3 regions of the Arthrobacter sp. zg-Y1171 genome follow, and region 1 is predicted to be linked to each of the others. Evidence: predicted binding sites of a transcription regulator. Region 1 holds the regulator's gene; each other region holds the start of a gene.
The links. The regulator LexA, encoded in region 1, represses DNA repair genes until DNA is damaged. The targets are predictions, from matches to a motif close to TCGAACANNTGTTCGA.
Positions count from the first base shown of each region.

Region 1 (10,531 bases):
ACGATGTCGGCGACCACGGTGCGGGGATCCCGGTCCGGAGCGAACTCGGTGGCGAGCGACCACAGTGAATCCCCGGCGGATACACCCACCTGGATGGTGTGTGTCTGTTCCGGGGAGTCCCCCGAGGCCATGGCCGGTGCGGTGAAGAATCCGATGAAGGCCAGCAGTGCGGCGGCCACGATCATCAGCGGGGCTCCGACCAGGACGAGCCGGCCACGGCGAGTCAGGCGCAGCGGGACAGATGCCTGGGCGTCCGCGGTGGTGGCCATGCGGGCGGGGCCGGCCGCCCGGTCGGGGGAAGATCCGGTGAGGCTCTGCGCGGTGATGCTCTGTGCAGTGATGCTCTGTGCAGTGAGGGGAAGTACGTGTACTGACATGTCAATACCTTTCCGGTCCGAAGAGCAGCTCCGCCGATTCCCCCGCCTCCCGTAAAAAGCACCGGGAAAACAGTGTGGCTCGAAACTGCATTCGAACATCTGGTGGGTCCGCCGAGGTGTCGGTGGACCGTTTTCTACTCAGGGTCGAACATATGTTCGAAGCTGTACTCGAACATTTCTAGCACTTATCTACGAACATTGTCGAGACTCGCTCGAATATATGTTTGAAAATATGCCTGCGCTCCCCTAGCGTTGAACCTGTTGGAAGCGGCTGGGACCAACTAACCATCCGGCACTGACAAAACGGCTTGGCGGGATAGACCACCGCATCGAACCACTGCATCGAATCAACGCACCGCAGTACCTCAGCAACGCAGCACCGCAGCACCGCAGCACCAACCAGATACACCGCTAGAACCATCCGGCCCGCGTCCACGGGCCGACTGTGAAGGGAAGCCGACGTGGCCCGTGTTACCAATGGCAGCACCCCCTCCCCTGCCGCGCCCGCGCCGGCAGGACGTACCAAGGGCCTTACCGCCCGGCAGACGAAGATCCTGGAGACCATCCAGCGTTCGGTGAACGCGAACGGCTATCCCCCGTCCATGCGGGAGATCGGCGACATAGTGGGGCTGGCCAGCCTTTCCAGCGTTACGCACCAGCTGAGCCAGTTGGAGAAGCTGGGCTACATCCGCCGGGACCCCAAGCGCCCGCGCGCCATGGAGATACTGGTTCCGCTCCTGCTCCGCGATGCTCCCGTGCGCCGAGGCAAAGGCAACGCGGGCGACGACGGGAACACCGTGGAGGCTGCTGAGGGTGCAGCAAAGGGCGGCTCCGGCGGCGGCAGCCCACGCACGCAACGTTCCGGCAGCGTCTCCGACCTCACCACCGCAATCGACACCGCGATGGTTCCGCTGGTCGGGCGGATCGCCGCAGGCGGACCCATCCTGGCCGACCAGCAGGTCGAAGAGATGGTCCCCCTTCCGCGCCAGCTCGTAGGGCACGGCGACCTGTTTATGCTTCGCGTGGCGGGCGATTCCATGGTGGATGCGGCCATCTGCGACGGTGACTGGGTGGTTGTCCGCCGCCAGCCCACCGCCGAAAACGGTGACATTGTCGCGGCCCTGCTCGAAGACGAGGCAACCGTGAAGACCTTCCGGCAGCGCAACGGACACACCTGGCTGCTGCCCCAGAACACCCGCTACGAGCCGATCCTCGGTGACGAAGCCACCATTATGGGCAAAGTCGTCTCAGTGATGCGTTCGCTCTAGGCACAAGCTGACCGTCCTGGCCGGACGTAAAGGACCATGCAAAAGCAGCGCCTCCGGTACACGGCGGCGCTGCTCTTTGCTTTCCGGGATCCCCTTTCCCGGGCGGGGTTTACTTCTTCGCGCCCGCAGGTTCCGCGGCGAGCCGTTTCAGTGCCTGAAGCACCACGGAACGGTCGGTGGTGGACCAGAACGGCGGCAGGGCGGCCCGCAGGAAACTGCCGTAGCGCGCGGTTGCCAGGCGTGAGTCAAGCACAGCCACCACTCCCTTATCCCCGGAGGCGCGGATCAGCCGGCCGGCACCCTGGGCGAGCCGGACGGCTGCGTGGGTGGCGGAGACGCTCATGAAGCCGTTGCCCCCGGCCTTGGCAACCGCCCGGGTGCGGGCGGTCATCAACGGATCGTCCGGGCGCGGGAACGGAATCCGGTCAATGATGACCAGCCGGCAGGAGGCGCCGGGGACGTCCACGCCCTGCCAGAGGGACATGGTGCCGAACAGGCAGGTCTCGTCCTCGTCGGCAAACTGCTGGACCAGGGCGGACATGGTGGATTCGCCTTGGCAGAGGATCGGAAAGTCCACCCGCTTCCGCAGGGCTTCCGCGGCTTCCTCCGCTGCACGGCGGGAGGAGAACAAACCCAGGGCGCCGCCGCCGGAGGCCTTGATCAGCGCCTCCAGTTCGTCCAGCTGCTCCGGGGAGGTGCCGCGTCCCGGCTTCGGCAGGTCCTTGGCTACGTACAGGACACCCTGCCGCGGGTAGTCGAAGGGGCTGCCGACGTCGGTCCCCGTCCACTTCGGTGCACCGGCACCCAGCAGCCCCAGGGCCCCGGCCACCGGGCCGAACTCCGCCCCGATGGCCAGGGTGGCCGAGGTCAGCACCACAGTGTGCCCGTCGAACAGGCCTTCGCGCAGTCGGCCGGCCACGGACAGCGGTGCAACGTTGATGGTGGGTGGTGCGTCTTCTTCCGGGGCGGTGTAGCCGGTGCCCGGCGAGAAGGTGCTGGCACGCGACGCCCACAGCACCTCCCCTGAATTCACTGCGTCAAGGATCCGTTCGCACAGTTCCAGGACAGCCATCAGGCGCGAGCGTGCCATCTGGCGGCCGCCGTCGACGGCGTCGGAGCCTTCGGGCTTGGAGTCGGACAGCGCCGTGCGGCAGGCTTCACGCACGGATCCCAGGACCAGCTCCTGGTCTTCGGACAGCCCCGCGGCCAGCAGGCCGGAGGGCACCGGGGCAAACACCGAGTCGAAGGCCCGGCCGGCAGCGGCAAGCGGCTCCATGGTGGCGGACGTGTGTTTGCGTGCTGCGGAGACCGCCGCGGCAATGACTGTTCCGGAGAGTTGTCCGGTAACCGCTCCGGTAACCCTGTCCTGCAGCTCGTGGGCCTCATCGATCACCACTACGTCATAGTCCGGCAGGACGGCCAGTCCCTCGAACGCACTGATGGCCAGCATCGCGTGGTTGGTGATCACCAGATCGGCGACGGCGGCCTTGGCCCGTGCCCGTTCGCTGAAACAGGCCTCCGCCACCGGGCACTTCTGCGCCCCCAGGCACTCCATGGAGGTGACGGACACCTGACGCCAGGCACGGTCGCTGACGCCGGGAAGCAACTCATCCCGGTCACCGGTTTCCGTTTCCTGCGCCCATTCCTGCAGGCGGACGACGTCGCGCCCCAGGGCGGAGGTGGGCCCGCCGGCGGGAGCGGGATGGGAGACAGCCTGCTCGTCGCCAAGCAGGAACAGTGTTCCGGCTTCGTCTTCCTCGGGGAATCCGCCGCCGGTCTTGTGGACGCAGACGTAGTTGCTGCGGCCCTTGAGCAGGGCAACATCCACCTCCCGCGGAAGCTTCGGTTCCAGGGTCTTCAGCAGGCGCGGGAGGTCACGCCCGACGATCTGGGACTGCAGGGCCAACGTGGCAGTGGAGACCAGCGCGGGCTTGCTGCTTTCCAAGGCGTGCGCAATCAGCGGGACCAGGTAGGCAAGCGACTTGCCCGTACCCGTTCCCGCCTGCACCAGCAGGTGGTCGCCGGACTCGATGGCCTCGGCCACCTGCCGGGCCATCTCGTGCTGGCCGGGCCGGTTCTGCCCGCCCATGGCCGCCACCGCAGTGTCAAGCAGATCCAGGACCTGGTCCGGTCCCTGTGGCGCTTTCCTACCCATGGGTCACGAACTGCTCCAGCTCTGCTGCCAGCCCTTCGCGAACCTTCACATGCAGCTGGGTGCCGGCTTCGCCGTGCTCCAGGGAGAGGATCTCGGCGTCTTCCTGGTGCAGGCGCGAGACGATGTCGCCGCGCTCGTAGGGCACCAGGAGTTCCAGGTCCACGCCGGGGCGCGGAATGCCCTCGGAAATCGCCTGCAGCAGCTCGGGGATGCCCTCGCCCGTGCGGGCCGAGACGACCACGTGCCGGGGCTCGCGCTGGCGCAGCCGCTCAAGCACGAACGGATCCGCTGCGTCGGCCTTGTTCAGCACGATGATTTCGGGCACCTTGCGGGCGTCGACTTCGGTGAGGACGGTCCGGACGGCCGCGATCTGGCCCTCCGGGTCCGGGTGTGAAGCGTCAACCACGTGCAGGATCAGGTCTGCGTCGGCTACTTCCTCCAGGGTGGAGCGGAAGGCTTCCACCAGCTGGGTGGGCAGCGACCGAACAAACCCCACGGTGTCAGCGAGCGTGTAGCCGATTCCGTCTTCGGTCTGGGCCTTGCGGATGGTGGGATCCAGGGTGGCGAACAGTGCGTTCTCCACCAGCACCCCGGCATCGGTGAGCCGGTTCAGCAGCGAGGACTTTCCTGCATTGGTGTAGCCGGCAATGGCGACGGAGGGCACGGAGTTGCGGTGCCGGTTGGCCCGCTTGGTTTCGCGCGCCGGCTTCATGCCCGCGATTTCGCGGCGGAGCTTGGCCATCCGCGTGCGGATCTTCCGGCGGTCCAATTCGATCTTGGTTTCACCGGGGCCGCGCGAACCCATGCCCGCGCTGGCGCTGCCAACCTGGCCGCCTGCCTGCCGGGACATCGATTCGCCCCAGCCACGCAGGCGCGGCAGCAGGTATTCCAGCTGCGCCAGTTCCACCTGGGCCTTGCCCTCGCGGGACTTGGCATGCTGGGCGAAGATGTCCAGGATCAGCGCTGTCCGGTCGATGACCTTGACCTTGACGATGTCTTCCAGCCCGCGGCGCTGGGACGGAGCCAGCTCACTGTCCACGATGACCGTGTCTGCACCGGTGGCCGTCACAATGTCCTTGAGTTCCTGGGCCTTGCCGGACCCGAGGAAGGTGCCGGGGTCCGGCTTGAGCCGGCGCTGGATGATGCCGTCCAGGACTTCGGATCCCGCAGTCTCAGCCAGTGCGGCCAGTTCCTTCAACGAGTTTTCGGCGTCGGCAGCAGTGCCCTCGCTCCAGAGCCCGGCAAGGACAACCCGTTCCAGCCGCAGCTGGCGGTATTCGACCTCGGTAACGTCCTCGAGTTCGGTGGAAAGCCCGGCAACGCGGCGCAGTGCGCGGCGTTCCTCCAGGTCCTGCTGCTCGCCGTCGTGGACGGAATGCCCGCTATCGCTGTCGGAGAGCGCGAGGGCGCGGCCTCGCTGCTTGTCGCCGGGGGCCTTCGCTTCGACCGCGCTGTCCTTGGCGAGAATCCTGTCGATGACACCCTGGATATCCGAAGGACTCAGTTCGGGTGTGGAACTGTCCGTCGAACTGTCTGTCGAATTCACAGGACGGGAGTTGTTGATCGTCATAATCTCCTTATTGGAACGTACTTTCCATGGTAGGCCAGTGAACCGACAAATCCTCAGGAAAACAACCTTCTCCGCAATGGATCCCTACCGCGCCAGCTGTCCCTTACAACCCGTACGGCCACGCATAAATTCCATCCCACACGCCTGCAGCGACTAATCTGGACTGTTATGGGTTCAGACCACTACTTCTCCTCCACACCGTCCGGGCCCGAGGTCCGCAAACCGCTGCGCGTCAGCCTCAACGGGACAGAACGGACCCTGCAGACAGCGGGCGGGATCTTCAGCCCCGACGGGATCGACAAGGGCACGATGGTTCTGCTGGAGGAAGTTCCCGCGCCGCCGGAAACCGGCAACCTGTTGGACATCGGCTGCGGCTGGGGACCCATCGCCCTCACCCTGGCGCTGAAATCCCCCGCGGCCCGGGTCTACGCGGTCGACGTCAACGAACGCTGCATCGCGCTGACCCGGGACAACGCAGCGGCGTTGGGCTGCGGCAACGTCATGGCCTCGCTGCCGGAGGAGGTGGACCCCGAAGTACGCTTCGACACCATCTGGTCCAACCCGCCCATCCGGATCGGCAAAGAGGAACTGCATGCCCTGTTGCTGCTCTGGCTGCCGCGCCTGGCGCCGGGCGGCACTGCCTGGCTGGTGGTGCAGAAAAACCTGGGCTCGGATTCCCTGCAGCGCTGGCTGGCGGAGACGCTGCCGTCCGGATTCACCGTCTCCCGCCACAGCACCGCGAAGTCCTTCCGGACCCTCAAGGTGGAACGCAGCGCCTAGAGCAGGGTGCCGCGTGCCACCAGGACGGCCGGTCCGCTGAGCTCCACATGTTCGCGGCCGTCGGGTCCGGTCAGGAAACGGACGCCGACGACGCCGCCCGGCACAGTCACCGCCCAGTCATCGGGTGCGTCGGCTCCGGCCCAGAACCGGGTGGCTACGGCGGCCGCACAGGCGCCGGTACCGCAGGAGAGGGTTTCGCCGACGCCGCGCTCGTGGACGCGCATGGTGAGAAGCCCCACCCCGTCTTCTACGAGCGGCTCGGCCGGGACCACGAACTCCACGTTGGTGCCGTGCTCCGGCTCCGGCTGCACGGACGGAGCTGCCGTCAGGTTGGTCGCGGCCAGTTCATCCAGTTCCGCGAGGGCCACGACGGTGTGCGGGTTGCCCATGCTGACGGACAGGCCCGGGCGGGGCACCTCCAGTCCGTCTGCGTTGACCACCGTGTCCATGGATTTGGCAGCCGCGTGGTCGGGGTAAATGAACTCCCAGGGCCCCATGTCCACCGCATAGCCGCCCGCCATCCGGGTTACGGTCTTGACCCCGGCGCGGGTACCGATCACCAGGGACGCGCCTTCGGCCAGTTCCACCAGCCGCTCTTCCAGCAGGAAGTGCACGAAGACGCGCACCCCGTTCCCGCACATTTCCGAGATGCTGCCGTCCGAGTTCCGGTAGTCCATGAACCACTCGGCGTCCGGAGCCGTCTGCAGCAGGGCACGGCCTTCAGGGAGATGCCCGGACCGGACGGCCCGGATGAAACCGTCGCCGCCTACTCCGCGGTGCCGGTCGCAGACAGCGGCTACTTCGTCGGCGGCAAGATCATGCGCAGCGTCGGGATCGGCCACCAGCACAAAGTCGTTGCCGGTGCCGTGACCCTTCGCGAAGGGCAGTCCCGCAACGGAGGAGGGCAGGCCGGAGGCGGACAGGGATGCAGCGGAGGAAGCAGGAGTATTGGTCACTTACCAAGGATACTGGGCGGGTGCCCTTCCCGGACGGCCGCGGCCGCCCGGGCCACCAGCCGGGGGTCGTTGTGCTCCAGCCAGGTGATCCGGGGATCCGCACGGAACCAGGTCAGCTGCCGGCGGGCGAACTGGCGGGTAGCCACCACTGTTGCAGCCGAGGCTTCCGCCACGGACGATTTCCCGTCCAGGACGGCCAGGAACTGTGCGTATCCCAGGGCGCGCGAGGCGGTCCGGCCGGTCCGCAGTCCTGCCGGCTCAAGCCGCCGGACTTCTTCGAGCAGCCCCTGTTCCACCATCCTGTCCACCCGACGGGCCAGGCGTTCGTGCAGCACCGGACGTTCCACGCCCAGGCCGATCTGCACGGCCGGCGAGACGTACTGGCGCACCGGCATGAAGGAACTGAAGGGGCGTCCGGTCAACTCGAAGACCTCCAGCGCGCGTACCACCCGGCGCGCATCGGAGATCCGTTCGGCTGAGACGGGGTCCACTTCCCGCAGCCGGTCCTGCAGCGCGGGCAGGCCCCGGGTTTCCAGCTCGGCTTCGATCCCGGCGCGGACCGCCGGGTCGGTACCCGGGAAGTCCAGGACGTCCAGTGCGGCCCGGACGTACAGGCCGGAACCCCCGACCAGGATGGGGTACCTGCCCCGCGCCCGGATCTCAGAAATCATCTCCCGTGCCTGCGCCTGGAAGGCCGAGACGCTTGCCTCTTCGGTCACGTCCATGATGTCCAGCAGGTGGTGCGGCACGCCGCGGCGTTCGGCTACGGAAATCTTCGCCGTGCCGATGTCCATCCCCCGGTAGAACTGCATGGAATCGGCATTGATCACTTCCCCGCCGAGTTCCAGGGCCAGGGCAACGCCGAGGTCGGACTTTCCGGACCCGGTGGGACCGACGACGGCGATCACCGGCCGTTCGTCGGCGGACGGCATGGAAGCGGACGGCATGGAAGAACTCAAGGGGGTTACCGCCGGGGAATCGGGGAGACTTTGAGAAGGGTTCACGGGCGCTCAGGAACGCGGCGGCAGCGCGGGCATGCCCAGGGACACACCGGTGCGGGTACCTGCAGGTCCGGCCGGCACGCCGCAGGACTCGGCCTGCGAGCGGTCCCAGGCATCGCCTGCGCGCGAACGCCGCAGCGAGTAGTCCGCGGGTCCGGCGGGGTCGGAGATCAGGTGGAACGCAGCGGCCGCCGTGACCGGCACGGTTACGAGGTCGCCCGGGCGCGGGACCGGCGCGCCGTCGGGCACCGAGAAGTGCACCAGGCGCTGGTCCCGGGAACGTCCGGACAGACGCCCGGTCTCGCCGGATTTACGGCCCGAAGTGGCGGTGACCATGACCTCGACGGTGGTGCCCACCTGCTTGGCGTTTTCCTCGGCGGCAATCCGGTCCTGCAGCGCGGTGAGGCGTTCATAGCGCTCCTGCACCACGGCCTTGGGCAGCTGGTCGGCCAGCTCTGCCGCCGGGGTGCCCGGACGCTTCGAATACTGGAAGGTGAAGGCGGTGGCGAAGCGGGACTGCTCCACGACGTCGAGGGTGGCGGCGAAGTCCTCTTCGGTCTCACCCGGGAAACCGACGATGATGTCCGTGGAGATGGCCGCGTGCGGCATCCGCTCGCGGACCTTGTCCAGGATGCCGAGGAACTTCTTTGACCGGTAGGAGCGGCGCATGTCCTTGAGGACCTTGTCCGAGCCCGACTGCAGCGGCATGTGCAGCTGCGGCATCACGTTGGGCGTCTCGGCCATGGCCTCAATGACATCGTCGGTGAAGGCCGCAGGGTGCGGGCTGGTGAACCGCACCCGTTCCAGGCCCTCGATGTCGCCGCAGGCCCGCAGCAGCTTGGCGAAGGCCCCGCGGTCGCCGAACTCCACCCCGTAGGAGTTTACGTTTTGTCCGAGCAGCGTTACCTCGATGGCGCCGTCGTCCACCAGGGCCCGGATTTCCGCCAGGATCTCCCCCGGCCGGCGGTCGCGTTCCTTGCCGCGCAGCGACGGGACGATGCAGAAAGTGCAGGTGTTGTTGCAGCCCACGGAGATCGAGACCCAGCCTGAATACACGGAATCTCGTTTGGTGGGCAGCGTGGAGGGAAAGACGTCCAGCGACTCCAGGATCTCCAGCTCGGCCTTGGCATTGTGGCGGGCCCGTTCCAGCAGTGCCGGCAGCGAACCGATGTTGTGCGTGCCGAAGACGGCGTCCACCCAGGGTGCCTTGCGCAGGATCGTATCCCGGTCCTTCTGGGCCAGGCAGCCGCCCACGGCGATCTGCATCCCGGGCCGCTTTTCCTTGACCGGCGCCAGCTGCCCGAGGTTGCCGTACAGCTTGTTGTCCGCGTTCTCCCGCACGGCACAGGTATTGAACACGACGATGTCCGCCAGGCCGCCGTCGGACGGCACATAACCCGCGCCTTCCAGCAGGCCCGAAATCCGCTCGGAATCATGCACATTCATCTGGCAGCCGAAGGTGCGCACCTCGTAGGTGCGGGGCTGGGCCGCAGCGGCCTCGGGGGCGGGAGAAGAAACAGTCAAACTCACCCTCCTAGGGTACGTCCATCGGCGGTACCGTCCGGTATGCCCCGCGGCAGACTTTTTCCTAATACCAGTTGTTGGCGTAATGGAAACTGAGTGCACCACAGGGGCTGCCGTAGCGGGACGCAATGTAGTCCAGGCCCCAGTTGATCTGCGTGGAATAGCTGACTTTCCAGTCGGCTCCGGCCACTTGCATCTTTTCCGCCGGGAGGGACTGCGCAATTCCGTAGGCCCCGCTGCTGGGGTTGAGGGCACTGGTCAGCCATTCCGATTCCTTCGTCCAGAGCGTGTCGAGGCAGGTTAGCTGGCCCGCGTCCCAACCGCGGGCGGGCAGGGACGAGGCAGCGTAGGCCTTGGCCGCGGCGGGATCGTCCAGCGGTACGGCGGCTCGGGCCGCGTCGTCCGCAGCCGATTGTGCGGCTGCCTCCGCTGCAGCGCTTCGTGCGGCCTCGTCGGCTGCGGGTTCCGCTGCGGGCTCCGGGGGTTCCGGCGCCTCGACCTCTGTTCCCGTCCCCGCTTCGACCGTCAGGGGATTCTCCGCCGCCTGCCGATCGGGCACGCTGTCAGTCGCTGGACGTTCGTCCGGTCCTGCTGCGCTGTCCCTGCCGTCGTCGGCGTCCTCTGCGGTGTCGGCAGCGGCAAGGAGCGGCTCGGCCAGGTTCACCAGCTGGATGCCGGCCGTGGCCCGGAGGTTCGCTCCGGCAGTGCCGAGGGCAGCGCCGGAAACACCTACCGCTGCCAGGGAACCCAGCGCGGTTGCGGCACCGAGGTGGAGCCGCCGACGGCGTCGCAGGGCTCGTCGGATGCGGGTCTCTTCGCGTCGCGTCAAGTTAGTTGAAGTCACAAGCGCAGGACCGTATCGGAGTTTTCTGGGAAAAGTCTCAAAACGGTAACGCTGCT
Region 1 covers NZ_CP104264.1:1,193,441-1,203,971, reverse strand. Annotated here, with positions in the region: gene N2L00_RS05610 (LysM peptidoglycan-binding domain-containing protein) at 1-377, opposite strand, end outside; gene lexA (transcriptional repressor LexA) at 839-1,645, shown strand; gene N2L00_RS05600 (ATP-dependent DNA helicase) at 1,755-3,800, opposite strand; gene hflX (GTPase HflX) at 3,793-5,370, opposite strand; gene N2L00_RS05590 (class I SAM-dependent methyltransferase) at 5,539-6,150, shown strand; gene dapF (diaminopimelate epimerase) at 6,147-7,106, opposite strand; gene miaA (tRNA (adenosine(37)-N6)-dimethylallyltransferase MiaA) at 7,103-8,038, opposite strand; gene miaB (tRNA (N6-isopentenyl adenosine(37)-C2)-methylthiotransferase MiaB) at 8,117-9,637, opposite strand; gene N2L00_RS05570 (hypothetical protein) at 9,696-10,475, opposite strand.

Region 2 (10,531 bases), 540 kb from region 1:
GGAACAAGCGTGGGCACCTCAATGTCGGGGATGTCCGCGGTGCCGGCTGCGGTCCGGGCACCGGTGGCCGCCACCGTTTCGGCGAGCGCCCGGACATGGTCCCAGTGGCTGTGCGTGGTGATGACCAGTTCCAGCTTCGCCGGTACCGCTGCGTCCTGCGCACCCTCGGCCAGCAGCTGCTGGATGGCGGGGAAGTCGGCGGCGGCATCGATTAGTACCTGCGCACCGGATGCTTTACCGGTGAGCAGGTAGACGTTGTTGTCCATCTCGCTGACGGACACGCTGCGGATAGTGATGTTCTCCAGATCCTCCATCCCGCCAGTCTAGCGATCCGGCCCTGTCCCGGCCCCGGGGGCAGCAGTCTTACCCGGGTATTGTCTGCGCTCGCGGACGGGCGTACGTTGCAAGGATGCTTCTGAGGCTGGTCCGGGAAAACCTGGCCCCCTATAAAGGCGCGGTGGCCGCCGTCGTTCTCCTGCAGCTGCTGCAGACCGTCGCCACGCTGTACCTCCCTACCCTCAACGCGGACATCATTGACCGCGGCGTGGTCACCGGAGATACGGGCGTCATCATGCAGGTGGGCGGGTGGATGCTTGCCGTCACGGCGGGTCAGGTCCTGTGTTCCGTCGCGGCCACTTATCTGGCGTCGCGGGTGGCCATGAGTGCCGGCCGCAACATCCGGGCCGCGCTGTTTACCAAGGTGGAGACCTTCTCCTCCCGGGAAGTCGGCCTGTTCGGGCCGCCGTCGCTGATCACCCGGACCACCAATGACGTGCAGCAGGTGCAGATGACCCTGCTGATGACCTTCACCATGATGGTTTCGGCTCCCATCATGGGAGTGGGCGGGGTCCTGCTGGCCCTCAACCAGGACATACCGCTCTCCGGCATCCTGCTGTTGATCCTGCCGGCATTGTTCCTGGTGATCGGGCTGGTGCTGAAGCGGCTGATTCCCCTGTTCCGGCGGGCCCAGCGGCAGATCGACCGGGTCAACTCGGTCCTGCGGGAACAGATCATGGGGATCAGCGTCATCCGCGCGTTCATCCGGGAGCACTCCGAGCAGGAACGCTTCGCCGGGGCGAACAGGGACCTCACCTCCACCCAGCTGCGGGTGAGCCAGCTGCTGGCCCTGCTGTTTCCCGCCGCCATGCTGATCGCCAACCTCGCCACGGTCGCGGTGGTGTGGTTCGGTGCCTTCCGGATTGACGCCGGGCAGATGCAGATCGGTGCGCTTACGGCGTTCATTGCCTACATCATGCAGATCCTGATGGCGGTGATGATGTCCATGTTCATGATCATGATGCTTCCCCGCGCAGCGGTCTGCGCCGAACGGATCTTCGAGGTGCTGGATACCCGGACCAGCGTTGCGGATGCCCCCGGGGCGGGGACGCTGGCGTACGACGGCGGGCGGCTCACCTTTACCGACGTCGGGTACAGCTACCCGGGCGCGGAGGACCCGGTGCTGTTCAACCTCAGCTTCGAAGCCCTGCCCGGGGAGACCACGGCCATCATCGGTTCCACGGGGGCGGGGAAGACCACGCTGCTCAACCTGGTCCCGCGGCTGCTCGACTCCACTTCCGGCAGCATCGCCGTCGACGGGCAGGACATTGCCGGGGTCACCCTCTCCTCGCTGCGCCGCGGTATCGGGCTGGTTCCCCAGCGGGCCTACCTCTTCAGCGGAACCATCGCCTCGAACCTGCGCTTCGGCCGGCCGGACGCCACCGACGCCGAACTCTGGGAAGCCCTGGAGACCGCCCAGGCGGCAGATTTCGTGCGGACAGCCGAGGGAGGACTGGACCACCAGGTGGAACAGGGCGGAGCCAACTTCTCCGGGGGACAGCGGCAACGCCTCGCGATTGCCCGGGCCCTGGTGGTTCGGCCGTCCATCTACCTCTTTGACGACAGCTTCTCCGCCCTCGACTTCGCCACGGATGCCCGGCTCCGGGCGGCACTCAAGCCGCAGACCCGGGATGCCACCGTAGTTGTCGTGGCACAGCGGGTGAACACCATTACCGACGCCGCGAAGATCCTGGTGCTGGAAGAAGGCCGGATCGTAGGTCAGGGAACCCATGCAGAGCTGATGGAATCCTCGGACACCTACCGGGAAATCGTTGCTTCGCAGCTCACCGCGGAGGAAGTGGCATGAGTACGCCGGGGGTACGGGGACGCCCGGGAGCCGCCGCAACGGCCAAGCCGGAGAACTTCGCCTCCAGTGTCCGTCGGATCCTGGTGCTGATGGCACCGGACCGGGTACGGGTAGCGGCGGTACTGGTTGCCGCCGTCGTCTCCGTGGCGCTCGCCGTCAGCGCGCCACGGATCCTCGGGGAGGCCACCAACGTCATCTTCGACGGCTTCATCGGCCAGGGCCTGCCCGCGGGGGTGTCCAAGGACGCCCAGGTCCAGGCACTGCGGGACTCGGGGGAGCGGGAACTGGCGGACATGCTCGCGGCAATGGACGTGGTCCCGGGGCAGGGACTGGACTTCGGCAGACTGGCAGGGATCCTGCTCGGCGTGCTGGGCATCTACCTGGCCGCCTTCGCGTTCGGCTGGTTCCAGGCACGGGTGACCGCCCGCATTGTGCAGAACGCCATGTACCGGCTGCGCCGCGACGTCGACGGCAAACTGTTCCGGCTGCCCATGTCCCACTTCCAGCAGCAATCGCGGGGAGACGTCCTCAGCCGGGTCACCAACGACATCGACAACCTGGCCCAGACCCTCTCCCAGAGCCTGACCCAGATCATCACTTCGGTCCTGACCATCATGGGCGTGCTGGCAATGATGGTGTCCATCTCCCCGCTGCTGGCGCTGATCGCCGTGATTACCGTGCCCGTCTCTGCACTGGTCACCGTCCTCATTGCCCGGCGCTCGCAGGCAGAGTTCAAGACCCAGTGGAAGTCCACCGGCGAGGTAAACGGCTATATCGAGGAAATGTTCACCGGGCAGGACGTGGTGAAGGCCTTCGGCCAGCAGGAGCGGATCATCGAAGGCTTCGCCCCCACCAACAACCGCTTGTACCGCTCCGCCTTCCGGGCCCAGTTCGTCTCGGGCATCATCATGCCGGCCATGACGTTCATCTCGAACCTGAATTACGTGGCCGTGGCGGTGGTCGGCGGACTGCAGGTCGCCAACGGGCAGCTGTCCATCGGCGGCGTGCAGGCCTTTGTGCAGTACAGCCGCCAGTTCAGCCAGCCGCTGGGACAGCTTGGCGGGCTGATCAACATGCTCCAGTCCGGCGTCGCGTCCGCCGAACGGGTGTTCGCCCTCCTTGACGCGAAGGAACAGCAGCCGGACCCCTCCCGGCCCGAGCACCTGAAGGCGGTGCGGGGGCGGGTGGCCTTCGAGGATGTCTCCTTCAGCTACAGCCCCGATGCGCCGTTGATCCGGAACCTGTCCTTCACCGCGGAGCCCGGGCAGACCGTGGCCATCGTGGGTCCCACCGGTGCCGGCAAGACCACCCTGGTCAACCTGCTGATGCGTTTCTACGAGGTGGACGCGGGCCGCATCACCATCGACGGCATCGACATTGCCCGGCTCCGCCGCGAGGAACTGCGCGGCCACATCGGCATGGTGCTCCAGGACGCCTGGCTGTTCGAGGGCACGGTGCGGGAGAACCTGGCCTACGGCGCACCCGATGCAACCGAGGAGCAGATCGTTGAGGCGGCGCAGGCCACCCATGTGGATCACTTCGTCCGGTCCCTGCCGGAGGGCTACGACACCGTGCTCGGGTACGACGGCGGGGCGCTGAGCCAGGGCCAGCGGCAGTTGCTGACAATCGCCCGGGCCTGGCTTTCAAACCCGTCCATCCTGGTGCTGGACGAGGCCACCAGTTCCGTGGACACCCGCACCGAAATCGCCATCCGGCTGGCGATGAACGCCCTGCGGCAGGACCGCACTAGCTTCGTGATTGCCCATCGCCTGTCCACCATCCGGGACGCGGACATCATCCTGGTGGTGCGGGACGGGCAGATCGTGGAGCAGGGAACCCATGCTGCGCTGCTGGAGGCCGAGGGGTTCTATACCGAGCTCTACCGTTCACAGTTCGCCGAGCCGGCACAGGATGCAGGGGCGGAGGACGACATGCCGGCGCCTGCCGATCCGGCCGGGCACTAGCATTGCACCATGACGCCTGACACAACCCCCGTAACCGCACCGACCTCCGCCGGCAACGACGCCGGTGTGCTGGCAGGGGTCCGGATTGACGCTTCCAGCTCGGTCCCGCCCTACGAACAGCTGCGCCTGCAGATCCTGGACGCCGTGAATGAGGGGCGCCTCGCCATCGGAACCCGGCTTCCACCGGTGCGTGCCCTGGCCGGACACCTCGGACTGGCCGTCAACACGGTGGCGAAGGCCTACCGCGAGCTGGAGCAGGCGCAGGTCGTCACCACGCGGTCCCGCGCCGGCACCGTTGTCGCGGCGGGCGGCGACACCGGCCGCGGCCGGGTGGCCGAAGCTGCCGCCGCCTATGCCGCGGCGGTGCGGGCCAACGGCGTCTCGGATGACGACGCCGTGTCCCTCCTGCGGGCGGCGCTGGGCTAAACGGCCACGTAGCCTCCGGTTTGCGGGGTTTCGGATCGCTCCAAGGCCATGCAGCCAGGGAGCCCCGCACCGGTTCCGCTTCGCCCGCGGCGAAACCCGGGGGGTCGAATACTTCTTCGAATCGGCGTTTGAACTACAGTGGAAAACGTGCCTAAATCGACTCTTCCGACGGCTGACACCACGTTCGTGCCGCATAAAGCCAATGACCTTTCCCGCCTGGTAGTGAAAGGTGCGCGCGAGCACAACCTCCGCAACGTTGACCTGGACCTGCCGCGGGACGCCATGATCGTGTTCACCGGCCTGTCCGGCTCGGGCAAATCCTCCCTGGCGTTCGACACGATCTTCGCGGAGGGACAGCGGCGCTACGTCGAGTCCCTGTCCGCCTACGCGCGCATGTTCCTCGGCCAGGTGGACAAGCCCGACGTCGACTTCATCGAGGGGCTTTCGCCCGCCGTCTCGATCGACCAGAAGTCCACCAGCAAGAACCCGCGGTCCACGGTGGGAACCATCACCGAGATCCACGACTACATGCGCCTGCTCTGGGCCCGTGTGGGCCGCCCCTTCTGCCCCGTCTGCGGCGAGCCCGTCAGCCGGCAGACCCCGCAGCAGATCGTGGACCAGCTCCTCGAACTGGAAGAAGGAACCCGCTTCCAGATCCTTGCCCCGGTGGTCCGCGGCCGGAAGGGCGAATTCGTCGACCTGTTCAAGGAACTCGCCGCCAAGGGCTACTCCCGTGCCCGGGTGGACGGCAAGCAGGTCCAGCTGTCCGATCCGCCGAAGCTTGGCAAGCAGTACAAGCACAACATCGAAGTGGTCGTGGACCGCCTGGTGGCCAAGGACGGTATCCGGCAGCGGCTCACGGACTCGGTGGAAACCGGACTCGGCCTGGCCGACGGCCGGGTGGTGGTGGACTTCGTCGACCTCCCCGAGGACAGCAGCGGACGCACCCGCACCTTCTCCGAGAACCTGGCCTGCCCGAACGAGCACCCGCTGGCCATCGACGAAATCGAACCGCGGTCCTTCTCCTTCAACAACCCGTTCGGAGCCTGCCCGGTCTGCACCGGCATCGGCTCCCGGCTGGAAGTCGATGAGGACCTGATCATTCCGGACCCCTCCAAGTCCCTGGCCGAGGGCGCCATCGCCCCGTGGTCCCTGGGCACCGCCACCACCGAGTACTGGAACCGGCTGCTCGACGGCCTGGCCAAGGACATGGGCTTCTCCATGGACACCCCCTGGAAGAAGCTGCCGGCCAAGGCACGCGAGGCAGTGCTCCACGGCAAGGACCACAAGGTCGTGGTCCAGTACCGGAACCGCTTCGGCCGCGAACGCAAGTACAGCACCGGCTTCGAAGGCGTCATCCAGTACATCCACCGCAAGCACGGGGAAACCGAATCGGACCACGCCCGCGACCGGTACGAGGAGTACATGCGGGAAATCGCCTGCCCCGAGTGCGGGGGAGCGCGCCTGAACCCGGCGTCCCTGTCCGTGCTGATCAACGGCCGCAACATTGCCGAGATCAGCGCCCTGCCGCTGCGTGAAGCCGCGGACTTCCTCAACACCCTGGTCCTCACCGGGCGCGAAGCACAGATCGCCAACCAGGTGCTGAAGGAAATCCAGGCCCGCCTGACCTTCCTGCTCGACGTCGGCCTCGAATACCTGAGCCTGAACCGCCCGGCAGCCACGCTGTCCGGCGGCGAGGCCCAGCGCATCCGCCTGGCCACGCAGATCGGTTCGGGGCTTGTGGGCGTGCTGTACGTCCTGGATGAGCCGTCCATCGGCCTCCACCAGAAGGACAACCGGCGCCTGATCGACACCCTGATCCGGCTGCGCAGCCTGGGCAACACCCTGATCGTGGTGGAACACGACGAAGACACCATCCAGGAAGCGGACTGGATTGTCGACGTCGGCCCCGGCGCCGGAGAGCGCGGCGGCGAGGTGGTGCACTCCGGACCGTTGGCCGAGCTGCTCACCAACGAGCGCTCCATCACGGGCGCCTACCTGTCCGGCCGGAAGAAGATCGAAATCCCGGCGAAGCGGCGCAAGGTGGACAAGTCCCGCCAGCTGAAGATCGTCGGAGCGCGGGAAAACAACCTGCAGAACCTGAACGTAGATGTTCCGCTGGGCGTCTTCACCGCCGTGACGGGCGTCAGCGGGTCCGGCAAGTCCACGCTGATCAACGACATCCTCTACAGGACCATGGCGAACAAGCTCAACGGTGCCAAGCACGTGGCCGGGCGGCACACCCGCGTGGAGGGCCTGGAGCAGCTGGACAAGGTCATCCACGTGGACCAGAGCCCGATCGGACGGACCCCGCGGTCCAACCCGGCCACCTACACCGGCGTCTGGGACCACATCCGCAAGCTCTTCGCCGAGACCAACGAAGCGAAGGTGCGCGGCTACCTGCCGGGCCGCTTCTCCTTCAACGTCAAGGGCGGCCGCTGCGAGGCCTGCCACGGCGACGGCACGCTGAAAATCGAAATGAACTTCCTGCCCGACGTCTATGTTCCCTGCGAGGTGTGCCACGGCGCCCGGTTCAACCGGGAAACCATGGAGGTGCACTACAAGGGCAAGAACATCGCCGAGGTGCTGGACATGCCGATCGAAGAGGCGGCAGAGTTCTTCGCCGCCTTCGGTCCCATTTCCCGGCACCTGAACACGCTGGTGGACGTGGGCCTGGGCTACGTCCGGCTGGGCCAGCCCGCCACCACGCTCTCCGGCGGCGAGGCGCAGCGCGTGAAGCTCGCCAGCGAACTGCAGAAGCGGTCCAACGGCCGCAGCATCTACGTCCTCGACGAGCCCACCACGGGCCTGCACTTCGAAGACGTCCGCAAGCTGCTGGAAGTGCTGCAGGGACTGGTGGACAAGGGCAACACCGTGATCACCATCGAGCACAACCTGGACGTCATCAAGAGCGCCGACTGGATTATCGACCTCGGCCCCGACGGCGGTACCGGCGGCGGCAAGGTGGTAGCCTCCGGCACCCCGGAGAAGGTTGCCAAGGTGGAAGGCAGCCACACCGCGACGTTCCTGGCGGAGATCCTCAACCCGTAGTCCAATGAAGGCCGGTGGCCGCCCGAGGGGGCGGCGCCGGCCTTCGGCATGCCCGGTCCCGTCGCGCGGGCAAAACGCACCCGGGAGATATGCGCCGCCGGGCATACCTTTTTCCCTTGGGCCGCCCCGATATGCCAAACTTAGGCCCGTGACTTCTCCCCGGCTTTTGGTGCTGTTCGATCTCGATGGAACGCTGGTTGATCCGGCCGGTGCCATTACGGGCGGCATCTGTTCCGCCCTCACCGCCTGCGGGCTGCCGGAGCCGTCAGAGGCGGACCTGTTCCGGATGGTCGGCCCGTCCCTGGTGACGTCCCTGCGTGACATTGCCGGCGTTCCCCGGGACCGCCTGGAAGCGGTGATCCGCCACTACCGGCAGGGTTACCGGGAGGCGGGCATGGCACAGAGCCGGCCTTACCCGGGCATCCGCGGACTGGTGGAGAAACTGCGCACGGAACACACCGTGGCCGTGGCCACCCAGAAACCCGGGCACTTGGCGGTGGAACTCCTGGAGGTGCAGGGCATGGACAGCCTCTTTGCTTCCGTTCACGGCTCACCCGCCGACGAGCAGGCCGCCGCCGCGCTCAACGGGAAAGCCGGCATCATCCGTGCCGCTCTGGAGCGGCACGCGGGCACCTTCGACCGGGCCGTCATGATCGGCGACCGCCGGCACGACGTCGAGGGCGCCGCCGCCAACGGAATCGACTGCATCGGAGTCTCCTGGGGCTTCGCTGCCGACGGCGAGCTCGACGCGGCGGGGGCCGCCGTCGTCGTTGACACCGCGGAAGAACTGGCCGATGCTGTGCTGGCCTATGCGCAGAACGGAGCGGCACTGAATGGTTCTCTATAACCTGACCCGGGCAAGCACCCGCGGGCTTGTCGCCGGTCTGTGCCGGCCCACGATCACCGGACTCGAGCACGTTCCCGCCCACGGCCCGTTCATCGTCGCCTGCAACCACCAGTCCTTCCTGGACAGCGTCCTGGTCCAGGCCCTGCTGCCGCGCCGCGTGGGTTTCTTCGCCAAGGCCGAATACTTCACCGGGACCGGCCTCAAGGGGCTTGCGATGAAAAGCTTCTTCGAAGGCGTGGGATCCATTCCGGTGCAGCGCGACCAGCAGGCCGCCAGTGTTGCGGCACTCAAGACCCTGCTGGACATCCTTGAGGAGGGCGGCGGCGTCGGAATCTACCCCGAAGGCACCCGCTCACGCGACGGACTGCTCTACCGCGGACGCACCGGCGTGGGCTGGCTGGCCCTGACCTCCGGGGCGCCGGTGGTGCCCGTGGGGCTCATCGACACCGACAAACTGCAGCCCGCCGGCAAGAAAACGGTCAAGCCCGGACACTTCGCCCTGAAGGTGGGGCAGCCGCTGTACTTCCAGAAGACCGGTCCGGAGCATGCGCTGCCGGCCCGCCGCCAGGCCACTGACCGCGTCATGGACGCCATCGCCGAGCTCAGCGGACAGGAGCGCTCGGACAGCTACAACCGGAACCGGCCGGAGGGGTAGCCGTACCCGGTAAACACGCGTACCGGCACCCGAAGCGGGCCGGACCGTTCAGCGCCGCGCGAAACCCCATGCCGCCGTCCGGGGCAGGCGAAAGGCGAACGTAGGATGGAGAGGTGGCAGATCCAGCAACCTACCGGCCGAAAACAGGGGAGATCCCCACGGCACCGGGCGTATACCGCTTCCGGGACGAGCACGGCCGGGTTATCTATGTGGGCAAGGCGAAGAACCTCCGCTCCCGCCTGAACTCCTATTTTGCGAACCCGCGCGGTCTGATGCCCAAGACCCGGGCCATGGTGCATACCGCGGCCGGTGTCGAATGGACGGTGGTCGGCACCGAGCTCGAAGCGCTGCAGCTGGAATACACCTGGATCAAGGAATTCAACCCCCGGTTCAACATCATGTTCCGGGACGACAAGTCCTACCCCTACCTGGCCGTGACCATGGGGGAGAAGTACCCCCGGGCCCAGGTCATGCGCGGGGACCGGCGCAAGGACACCCGCTACTTCGGGCCCTTCTATCCGGCCAAGGCCATCCGCGAAACCCTGGACACGCTCCTCCGGGTCTTCCCCGTCCGGACCTGCAGCAGCGGCGTCTTCAAGCGCGCAGAGCGCACGGGCAGGCCGTGCCTGCTCGGCTACATCGACAAGTGCTCCGCCCCCTGCGTCGGACGGATCAGCCCCGAGGACCACCGCGAGCTGGCCTCGGAACTCTGCGACTTCATGGCCGGCGAGGGCAAGCGCTTCATCTCCAGCCTCGAGAAGGAGATGCAGGCCGCCGTCGCCGAACTGGACTACGAAACCGCCGCCCGGCTCCGCGACGACATCTCGGCCCTGCGGAAAGTCTTCGAACGCAACAACGTGGTCCTCAGCGAAGACACGGACGCGGACATATTCGCGCTGGAGGAGGACGAACTCGAGGCGTCGGCCCAGGTGTTCCATGTCCGCGGCGGACGCATCCGCGGCCAGCGCGGCTGGGTGGTGGAAAAGGTCGAGGACAACGACACCGCCGACCTCGTGGAGCACCTGATCCAGCAGGTCTACGGCGAGGCGAACTCGACCGACCGCATTCCACGGCAGGTCCTCGTCCCGGTGCTGCCGCCGGACGCGGAGGAGCTGGCCGAGTGGCTGGGCGGGCTGCGCGGCGCCCGGGTGGACATCCGGGTGCCCATGCGCGGAGACAAAAAGGCCCTCATGGAAACCGTTGCCCGCAATGCCGCGGATGCCCTGCGGCTGCACAAGAGCCGCCGGGCCGGGGACATCACCACCCGCTCCGCCGCCCTGCAGGAACTGCAGGAGGCCCTGGACCTGCCCTCGCCGCCGCTGCGCATCGAGTGCTACGACATTTCCCATGTACAGGGCACCAATGTGGTGGCCTCCATGGTGGTGGCCGAAGACGGCCTGCCGAAGAAATCGGACTACCGCAAGTTCTCGATCACCGGCGACGCC
Region 2 covers NZ_CP104264.1:1,731,040-1,741,570, forward strand. Annotated here, with positions in the region: gene N2L00_RS08095 (MBL fold metallo-hydrolase) at 1-314, opposite strand, end outside; gene N2L00_RS08100 (ABC transporter ATP-binding protein) at 410-2,143, shown strand; gene N2L00_RS08105 (ABC transporter ATP-binding protein) at 2,140-4,107, shown strand; gene N2L00_RS08110 (GntR family transcriptional regulator) at 4,117-4,533, shown strand; gene uvrA (excinuclease ABC subunit UvrA) at 4,681-7,584, shown strand; gene N2L00_RS08120 (HAD hydrolase-like protein) at 7,733-8,431, shown strand; gene N2L00_RS08125 (1-acyl-sn-glycerol-3-phosphate acyltransferase) at 8,418-9,086, shown strand; gene uvrC (excinuclease ABC subunit UvrC) at 9,200-10,531, shown strand, end outside.
Region 2: the regulator LexA is predicted to act here: its motif matches at 4,638-4,653, upstream of uvrA (excinuclease ABC subunit UvrA).

Region 3 (10,531 bases), 780 kb from region 1:
CCGGGCGGTGCCGGAGCGCAGGGCAGCGCCGAGGCGGGAGGCGGGCACTCGCGGCGCCGGATCGCCTTCGTATTCGCCGGGCTGATGCTGGCGGTGCTCGTTGCGGCCCTGGACCAGACCATCGTCGCCACCGCGCTGCCCACCATCGTGGGGGACCTGCAGGGCATGGACCACCTGTCCTGGGTGATCACCGCCTACCTGCTGACCTCCACGATCGGGCTGCCGATATACGGGAAACTCGGGGACCTGCTGGGGCGCAAGAACATCTTCATTTTCGCCATCGTGGTGTTCCTGGGCGGGTCCGCCCTGTCCGGGCAGGCGCACAGCATGGCCGAACTCATCACCTACCGGGCCATCCAGGGCGTAGGCGGCGGCGGGCTGATCATCGGTGCGCAGGCCATCATCGGCGACATTGTGCCCGCCCGCGAGCGCGGCAAGTACATGGGAATGATCGGGGCGGCGTTCGGCATCGCTTCCGTCAGCGGACCGCTGCTGGGCGGCTACCTTACCGATTACTGGTCCTGGCGGTGGGTGTTCTACATCAACCTGCCCATCGGTGCGGTGGCGCTCGCGGTCATCATCACCGCCCTGCACCTGCCGCGGTCCGAACGCAAGGGGATCCGGCTGGACTATGCCGGTGCCGCACTGCTTGCGGTCGGCAGCGCGGCCCTGGTGCTGCTGACCAGCTGGGGCGGCAACAACTACGCCTGGACCTCGCCCACGATCCTTACGCTGGGAGCGGTGGCCGCCGTCGCCGTTGCCATCTTCATTCCGGTGGAACTGCGCGCGTCCGAACCGATACTTCCGCTGCGCCTGTTCGGGATCCGCAACTTCCTGATCTGCACACTGGTGGGGCTGGCGGTGGGGCTGGCCATGTTCGGGTCCATTGCCTACCTGCCGACCTTCCTGCAGATCGTCAACGGAGCCAGTCCCACTATGTCCGGGCTGATGATGCTCCCGATGACCGCGGGGCTGCTCACCACCTCGATCGGGACGGGGCAGCTGATCTCCCGCACGGGCAAGTACAAGATCTATCCGATACTCGGGTCCCTCACCATGGTCGGCGGCCTGCTGCTGCTCTCACGCATCTCCAGCACGACGCCGTATTCCCTCACCGCGCTGGGCATGTTCGTGCTGGGACTGGGGATCGGGGCGCTGATGCAGAACGTGGTGCTGATTGTGCAGAACAGCGTCCCGGCCAAGGACATGGGTACCGGGGTTTCCACCGCCAACTACTTCCGGCAGATGGGCGGTTCCCTGGGGATTGCCCTTTTCGGTTCCCTGTTCATCCGCCGGCTGAACGACCAGCTGGCCTCGGCACCGCCCGGAGCCGGCGATGCGGCGTCGGGCGGTGCCAATTCGATCAGCCCGGACAAGATCCGGGCGCTGCCCGCACCGGCGCAGGACTTCATCAAATCCGCGTTCGGCGAGGCGCTGCCGCCGATCTTCCTGCTCGGGGTGCCGATCCTGGGGGCGGCCTTTGTCCTGACGCTGTTCCTGGTGCAGCAGCCGTTGTCCAGGACGGCGCGGGTGGACGTGGACGCAACGTAGGCCGCCAACCGAGAAGAGAAGAAACCCGCCATGTCCCACAGAGCAATAACGCCGCGCACCGCGGCGCCCGCGGCCCGCTCCGGGACCGGCCTGCCGAAGCACCGGGTGGCGGCTGCCCCGGGCGAGGAACCGAAGCGGAACCTCGTGCCGGTTTTCACGGGTCTGGTGCTCTCGGTGCTGCTGGCAGCCCTGGACCAAACCATCGTCGCTACGGCCCTGCCCACCATCGTGGGGGACCTGAACGGGTTGGAGCATCTGTCCTGGGTGGTCACCGCGTATATCCTGGCGGCAACCATCGGCCTGCCGATCTACGGCAAGCTCGGCGATCTGTTCGGCCGCAAGAGCATTTTCATTTTCGCTATCGTAGTGTTCCTCGCCGGCTCGGTCCTGTCCGGACTGGCGCAGAACATGGGCCAGCTGATCGGGTTCCGTGCGCTGCAGGGGGTAGGCGGCGGCGGGCTGATGATCGGGGCGCAGGCCATCCTCGGAGACCTGGTTTCCCCGCGGGAGCGCGGGAAGTACATGGGCCTGATCGGGGCGGCCTTCGGGCTGGCGTCCGTGGGCGGTCCGCTGCTGGGCGGCTGGATCACTGATGCCTGGTCCTGGCGGTGGGTGTTCTACATCAACCTGCCCATCGGCGCGGTGGCGCTCGCCGTCGTCGTCTCTTCGCTGCATCTGCCCAAACCCCGCGGCAGGCGCCCGAAACTGGATTACGCAGGCGCCGGACTGCTTGCGCTCGCGAGCGCCGCCCTGGTGATGCTCACCACCTGGGCCGGCACCACCTACGCCTGGTCAAGTCCGCAGATTCTTGCCCTGGCCGTGGTGACGCTGGCGGCCGGCACGTCATTTGTCCTGGTGGAGAGGCGGGCAGCGGAACCCATCCTTCCGCTGGACCTGTTCCGCAGCCGGAATTTCCTGCTGCCGGTGCTGGTGGGCATCGCCGTGGGCATCGCGATGTTCTCCACCATCTCCTACCTGCCCACCTTCCTGCAGATGGTCAACCGGGCCACCGCCACGCAGTCGGGCCTGATGATGCTGCCCATGATGGGCGGGCTGCTGCTGACCTCCATCGGCACCGGGCAGCTGATTTCGCGCACCGGCCGGTACAAGATCTACCCGGTGCTGGGCTGTGCGGTGATCATCGCCGGGTTGGTGCTGCTCTCCCGGATCTCAGACACCACCGCATACAGTTTCACCGCTCTTGGCATGCTGGTGATGGGACTCGGGCTGGGAATGCTGATGCAGAACCTGGTGCTGATTGTGCAGAACAGCGTGCCGGGCAGGGATATGGGCGCGGCCATCTCCGCAGCGAATTATTTCCGCCAGATCGGCGCCTCGTTCGGGATCGCGCTGTTCGGGTCGATCTTCATCCACCGGTTGGGCAATGAGATTGCAGCGGCGCCGCCGGGGGCCGGGACTGCCCTCGGCGGGGACATCAATTCGCTGAGCCCGGCCATGCTCCGCGGACTCCCCGCACCGGCGCAGGACTTCATCGCTGCGGCCTTCGGGCAGGCCCTGCCTCCCATTTTCCTTCTCAGTGTGCCCATCGTGGCCGTTGCCCTGGTGCTGTGCCTGTTCATCCGGGAAACGCCGTTGTCCACCACGGCGCGGGTAAGCGGAGAAGCGGACCGCTAAGCGGGCTGTGTCAGCCGTCATAACTGAGAAAGGCGATCACCAGCAGGAGAAGTGCAGCCAGGATGCCTCCCTGCCAAATCAGGGAGGGGATGATGTAGAGGCGGGCTGCAAGCTTCTTGTTCCCCTTGGCGAGCGCCACGCTGAATCCCACCACTCCTCCGAGCAGTATGGCCAACCCGGAATAGATGAACAGGTCAAACACTGAGTCCCCCAAATCGGGGAAGTTCCAGGTAGCGAAGTTGACAAGAGGGCGGATGAGGATCGCCCAAACGATCGTCACGAGGACCATTCCAATGATTGCCGCTGCGCTGAACCGTGTCGGCTTGGGGCCGGCTGCGGGAGGAAACGGGCCCTGATCCGCAGGCAGGACGTCCTGCGCATATGGATTAAAGTGCGGCGGTTCAGGCTCCTGCCCGAACGGATTCCACGGTTCCGGCTGCTGCCGTCCATTAGGTGGTGTGTTGCTGTCTGCCGTCATGTTAGGCCCCCATTCGATAAAACTGCCCGGACCCCGGCTTCTGCGCCGAATCCAGTTGTCTGGGAACAGTGTGCCCCATGTGGGCACCGACGCCGGCAGCGGCGCACCTGGCTCCCGCAGTGCCAGAGCGGATCTCCCTTTCCGTCCATCCCCGAGTGGTGCCGTTTGTCCCCGGCTGGTCGTACACTGGTGGCGGAGCTGTTCGAACATATGTTCGAATTAGTTGCCAACTGATAACCAAGTGAACCAATGGATAAACCAGTGGGTTGGTGCGTGTGCGGCGTGCATGCATCCATGGGCGGAGAGGAAGCTGAATGGGTACCTTCAGCGAAGCAATCGAGGTGGTGTGCTCGCCCGCGGGCCAGCCTCTCCGGCTTATCTGGGGCGGGCGCACCTACAAGGTGGGAGCGGACCCGGTGCGCTGGTATGAACGCCGCAACTGGTGGGAAGAGGAAACCCGCGCCGAACGCGGGCACGGTGCCGGGCTGGTGGATACCGAAATCTGGCGGGTCCAGGCCCGGATCAATGACCGCTCCGACCTGCGCACCCTCGACATCTCGCACCATGTCCGCAGCAACCGCTGGCGCCTGATCCGCATCCACGATGCCCTGAGGGACAGTGCCTAATGGAAGACAGTGCCTAAGCAATGAGCTTTACCCACCTGCACGCAGCCACTGCGTTCAGCGCCCACTACGGGGTGTCCTGGCCGGAGGAGATGGCGCAGGCCGCAGCGGCCGACGGTGCGGATGCGCTCGCCTGCACCGACCGGGACGGGCTCTATGGAACGGTCAAGCATCTGCGTGCGTGCATGGAGGCGGGCATCGATCCCATCGTGGGCGTGGACCTGGCCGTGCTGGATGGCAGCAACGCCGTCACGGGACGGGTGGTCATTCTCGCCCACGGGCATACCGGGGGAGCGGGCTACCGTGCCCTGTGCCGGCTGATCTCCGCCGCGCACGCCGCCACCTCCGCCTCCCGGGCACGCGCCGGCAAACCGGTAGGCGTCACCATGGAGCAGCTCGCAGGGTACGTCCGTGGCGTAGGAGCAGGGGAAGGTGTCTCCGATGTGGAGGCCGCACCGGTCCTGACCGTCCTCGTCGGCCCGCAGTCCGACGTCGGCCAGGCCATGCGCAGCCGCAGCTACGCCGTTGCCCGCACCCTGTTCGGCCGCTGGCGCTCGCTGATCCCTGCCCGGGCGCTCGCCGTCGAGGTGGTTACCCATCTGTCCGCCCCGGGGGAGAACCTCAGCCTTGCCCACGCCGTACGCATGTTCCGGCTGGCCGATGAGATGCGCGTGCCAGGCATCCTCACCAACGCCGTGCGCTACGTGGACGAGGATGGAGCCGCCACCGCTGACGTGCTCGACGCCGCGCGCTCGCTGACTTCCCTCTCCCATCTTCCGGACCGGCAGCCCAACGGGCAGGGCTGGCTCAAGGGGGCACGGGAGATGACGGCGCTGGCCCGCGAGATCAGCTCCGAGGCAGGCTACGGTTCCTCGGGAGCGGCACGGATGCTGGCCGACACTGCGGCGCTCGCGGATAGCTGCCGGATAGACCCCGTGGCGGATATGGGCTGGAAGCAGCCCGTGGTACCCGAAGCCTCGGTGATCGGCATCGAGGCCGAACCCATGATCGAACTGCGCCAGCGCTGCGAGGCGGGGATTACCCGCAGGCTGCGCGCCCGGGACTCGATTGCCGAGGTGGAACTGCGCAACCGGCTCGAACACGAGCTGGGCATCATCGAGCGGCTGGGCTTCGCCTCGTACTTCCTCACCGTTGCGGAAGTCTCCGCCATGATCACCGGAATGGGGGTACGCGCCGCGGCCCGGGGGTCGGGGGCCTCCTCGCTGGTGAACTACCTGCTGGGCGTCAGCCACGTGAACCCGCTGGACCACGACCTGATCTTTGAACGCTTCCTCTCCCGGGACCGCTCCACGCTGCCGGACATCGACATAGACGTGGAAAGCGCCGAGCGGCACAACGTTTATCACCGCATCTTCGAACGCTTCGGCTCCGAACGGGTCACGCTGATGAGCATGCAGAACGGCTACCGGGCGCGCGGAGCGGTGCGCGACGCCGGACTGGCGCTGGGCATGCCCGAGGAGGAAATCGGCGCTGTGGCTAAACAGCTATGGCGTTTCTCGGCCCGCAACTTCCGCGAGGCGCTCGCCGAAAAGCCCGAACTGCGCGAATTCTCCGGCCAGGTGGAAAAGAACCAGCAGCTGGACCTGCTGGTGGACCTCACCGAACGCCTGGACCGGCTGCCCCGGCACATTTCCATGCATCCGTGCGGAGTGATCCTGGGGGACACCTCCCTGCTGGACCGCACCCCCGTGCAGCCCAGCGGCCTGGGCCTGCCCATGTCCCAGTTCGACAAGCACGACATGGACCCCATGGGCATGCTCAAACTCGACGTGCTGGGTGTGCGGATGCAGAGCGCCATGGCCTTTGCCGTCCGCGAAGTAGTGCGTGTGCACTCCTCCCGTGAAGAGGTCATTGCCGCCGGGAAGCATCGGGACGGGCCGGAGAAGCCGGACCCGGAGTTCGTTGAACCCGACGGACGGATCAACCTCGACGCCGTGCCGTTCGACGACGAACCCACCTACGAACTCATCCGCAGCACGCACACCCTGGGTTGCTTCCAGATCGAATCCCCGGGACAGCGCGAGCTGGTGGGCAAGCTGGCGCCGCGCGAGTTCAATGACCTGATCATCGACATTTCCCTGTTCCGGCCCGGGCCGATGAAATCCGACATGGTCCGGCCGTTCCTGGAACACCGGCACGGTTTCTCCCCGGAGGTCTATCCGCACGAGGCACTGCGCCCGGTGCTGGCCGAAACCCACGGCGTCACGGTTTTCCACGAGCAGGTGCTGCGGACGCTGAACGTCTTTACCGGCTGCGGGCTGGCGAAGGCGGACGAACTGCGCCGCCTGCTGGGCAACGAATCCGCTGAGCCCGGAGTAGAGGAATACTTCCGCAGCAAGTCCGCCGCCCGCGGCTACACGCAGGAGACCATCGACAAGGTCTGGGACACGCTCAAGGCCTTCGGCAGCTTCGGCTTCTGCAAGGCCCACGGCGCGGCCTTCGCTGTGCCCACCTACCAGTCGGCATGGCTGAAGGCACACCACCCGGCGGCGTTCCTCGCGGGCATCTTCGAACACGATCCCGGAATGTACCCGCGCCGGCTGCTCGTCGCCGAGGCCCGGCGGATGGGCATCCCCATCCTGCCCCTGGACATCAACCGCAGCGGCGAAACCTACCGGGTGGAACGGCTCGACGACGGCCGGCTGGGGATCCGGCTGTCCCTGGCCGGGATCTACGGGCTGTCCGCCGTCGAGCTAAAGCGCATTGCCGCCGGGCAGCCCTATGACTCCCTGGCGGACCTGAGGGCACGCGCGAAGGTCTCCCGGCCCACCCTGCGCCGGCTGGCGCAGCTCGGTGCCTTCGATTCGCTCAGCAAGCAGACCGGCTCCGAGGGCAGCCGTGCGGACCTGATCCAGTACCTCGACGCCGCGCCGGCAAAGTCCGCGTCCCGGAAGCACGATCCTATTCCCGGGCAGCTGGCCCTGCCGCTGGGGGATACCGAGCTGGCGAACCTGCACCACCACCTGCCGGAACCGGGGCTGCGGGAAAAGGTCCGCACCGAACTGGACCTATTGTCCGTGGACGTGAGTGCGCACCTGATGGAAAGCTACGGTCCATTGCTGCGCGGGCTGGGCGTCACGCCCGCGGAAGCACTGATGGACCTGCGCAACGGGACCGAGGTGCTGGTTGCCGGGATCCGGGTGGCCACGCAGACGCCTCCCATGCGCGGGGGACGCCGGGTGGTGTTCATCAGCCTCGACGACGGCACGGGCTGCATCGACTGCACGTTCTTCCACGAGGCGCAGGAGAAATCCGGTCCGCTGCTTTTCGGCACGGAACTGCTGCTGGTCCGCGGGCTGACCCGCCGCACCGGCCCGCGGGGCATCAGCCTCCAGGCGCTCGAAGCATGGAATCTGGCGGACACGGACTCGCTTCCGAAACCCGGCAGCCCGCGCGGCATGTTGGTGGGGTCCAAGCGCAGCGGATAACATCGGTACGGGCGGAAGTGCGGCCGTGTCCAGGCCGTGCAGCAGACGCCGTACAACGAAATCTAGGAGACAACCGTGTCAGTGCCAGAGAAGTTCACCCTCATCGTCGACGGCGAAGAGACCACGGTGGATACTGGCACCACTGGTGCTCAGCTCTTCTTCGAACGCCGCGACGTCGTCGTGATGCGCGTGCACTCCGTCCTCAAGGACCTGGATACGCCGCTGGAGCAGGGCGACATCGTGGAATCCGTCACCATTGAGTCCGAAGACGGACTGAATGTCCTGCGCCACTCCACCGCGCACGTCATGGCCCAGGCCGTGCAGCAGCTGCGTCCGGATGCCAAGCTGGGCATCGGCCCGTACATCAAGGACGGTTTCTACTTCGACTTCGACGTTGCCGAGCCGTTCACGCCGGAGGACCTGAAGACCCTCGAGAAGATGATGCAGAAGATCATCAACTCGAACCAGAAATTTGCCCGCCGCGTGGTCAGCGAAGACGAAGCCCGCGAAGCCATGAAGAACGAGCCGTACAAGCTTGAACTGCTGGGCAAGAAGGACGGCGCCGAGGAAGCCGGCGAAGGTGCGAGCATCGAGGTCGGCGCCGGCGAGATCACCATTTACGACAACGTGGACCGCAAGTCCGGCGACGTCGTCTGGTGCGATCTGTGCCGCGGCCCGCACCTGCCCAACACCAAACTGATCTCCAACGCCTTCGCCCTGACCCGCTCCGCCGCCGCCTACTGGCTGGGCAACCAGAAGAACCAGCAGCTGCAGCGCATCTACGGCACCGCCTGGCCCACCAAGGACGCACTGAAGGCCTACCAGGAGCGCCTGGCCGAAGCCGAGCGCCGCGACCACCGCAAGCTGGGCACCGAACTGGATCTGTTCTCCTTCCCGGATGAGCTGGGTTCGGGCCTGCCGGTGTTCCACCCCAAGGGCGGCATCATCCGCAAGGCCATGGAGGACTACTCCCGGCAGCGCCACACCGAGGCCGGTTACGAGTTCGTTTACACCCCGCACATCACCAAGGGCCACCTGTACGAGGTTTCCGGCCACCTGGACTGGTACCGCGACGGGATGTTCCCTCCCATGCACGTGGATGAGGTTACCGATCCGGAGACCGGCGAGGTCACCAAGCCCGGCCAGGACTACTACCTGAAGCCGATGAACTGCCCCATGCACAACCTGATCTTCCGCTCCCGCGGACGGTCCTACCGCGAGCTGCCGCTGCGGCTGTTCGAATTCGGTTCCGTGTACCGCTACGAAAAGTCCGGCGTGATCCACGGCCTGACGCGCGTGCGGGGCATGACCCAGGACGACGCCCACATCTACTGCACCCGTGAGCAGATGAAGGACGAGCTGACCACCACGCTGAAGTTCGTGCTGGACCTGCTCAAGGATTACGGCCTGGATGACTTCTACCTGGAGCTGTCCACCAAGGACCCGGAGAAGTACGTCGGCTCCGACGATGTGTGGGAGGAAGCCACCCGCACCCTCGCCGAGGTTGCCGAAGCCTCCGGCCTGGACCTGGTCCCGGATCCGGGCGGAGCAGCCTTCTACGGCCCGAAGATCTCCGTCCAGGCCCGCGACGCCATCGGCCGCACCTGGCAGATGTCCACCATCCAGCTGGACTTCAACCTGCCCGAGCGCTTCGAGCTCGAGTACCAGGCCGCCGACGGCACCCGCCAGCGCCCCGTCATGATCCACCGCGCCCTGTTCGGTTCCGTGGAACGCTTCATGGCCGTGCTCACCGAGCATTACGCCGGCGCGTTCCCGGCCTGGCTGGCACCGGTGCAGGTGGTCGGCATCCCCGTGGCCGAAGCGTTCAACGACTACATGTTCGACGTCGTCGACAAGCTCAAGGCGCACGGCATCCGCGCCCAGGTGGACACCGGTACCGACCGCTTCCCGAAGAAGATCCGCACCGCGTCCAAGGACAAGATCCCGTTTGTCCTGATCGCCGGCGGCGACGACGCCGAGGCCGGCGCCGTCTCCTTCCGCTTCCGGGATGGCAGCCAGGACAACGGCGTACCCGTTGAAGAGGCCGTCAAGCGGATTGTCGAAGCCGTCCGTAACCGGGACAAGTAGGGCGGCGGGGACGCAATGGGAGAACAGCCTGACGACGCCGCGGTGACGGACACGTTCGAACTCGCCGGTGTCCCCGACGCATTCCAGCGGCTCTGGACCCCGCACCGGCTTGCCTACATCAAGGGCGGGCAGAAGCAGGTCTCCTCGAAGGAGACCTGCCCGTTCTGCGCCGCTCCGGAGCGGTCGGACGAGGAATCGTTGATTGTCCACCGCGGCCGGCACGCCTTCGTGATCCTGAACCTCTTCCCGTACAACGCCGGCCACCTGCTGGTCTGCCCGTACCGGCATGTGCCGGACTACACGGACATCGACCCGGAGGAGACGGCGGAGATCGCGGCGCTTACCCAGACCGCCATGCGCGTGCTGCGGAAGGTGTCCAGCCCCACCGGTTTCAACCTGGGCATGAACCAGGGGGAAACCGGCGGGGCCGGGATCGCCGCCCACCTGCACCAGCACATCGTTCCGCGGTGGGGCGGTGATGGAAACTTCCTGCCGATCATCGCGCAGACCAAGGCCATCACCCAGACCCTGGGCGACGTGCGCCGGCAAGTGGCCGATGCCTGGCCCGTAGAGGGCTCCGGCCCGGACAGTGAGGACTGACGCGTGCTCAACAAATACGCACGGGGATTCTTCACTGCCGTTTTCACCCCGCTGGCCACCTGGCTGCTCCGCCGCGGCGTAACCCCGGACATGGTCACCATTGCCGG
Region 3 covers NZ_CP104264.1:1,977,659-1,988,189, reverse strand. Annotated here, with positions in the region: gene N2L00_RS09250 (MDR family MFS transporter) at 1-1,551, shown strand, start outside; gene N2L00_RS09245 (MDR family MFS transporter) at 1,582-3,186, shown strand; gene N2L00_RS09240 (hypothetical protein) at 3,197-3,664, opposite strand; gene N2L00_RS09235 (DUF6504 family protein) at 3,979-4,290, shown strand; gene N2L00_RS09230 (DNA polymerase III subunit alpha) at 4,311-7,736, shown strand; gene thrS (threonine--tRNA ligase) at 7,812-9,824, shown strand; gene N2L00_RS09220 (HIT domain-containing protein) at 9,840-10,424, shown strand; gene pgsA (phosphatidylinositol phosphate synthase) at 10,428-10,531, shown strand, end outside.
Region 3: the regulator LexA is predicted to act here: its motif matches at 3,867-3,882, upstream of N2L00_RS09235 (DUF6504 family protein).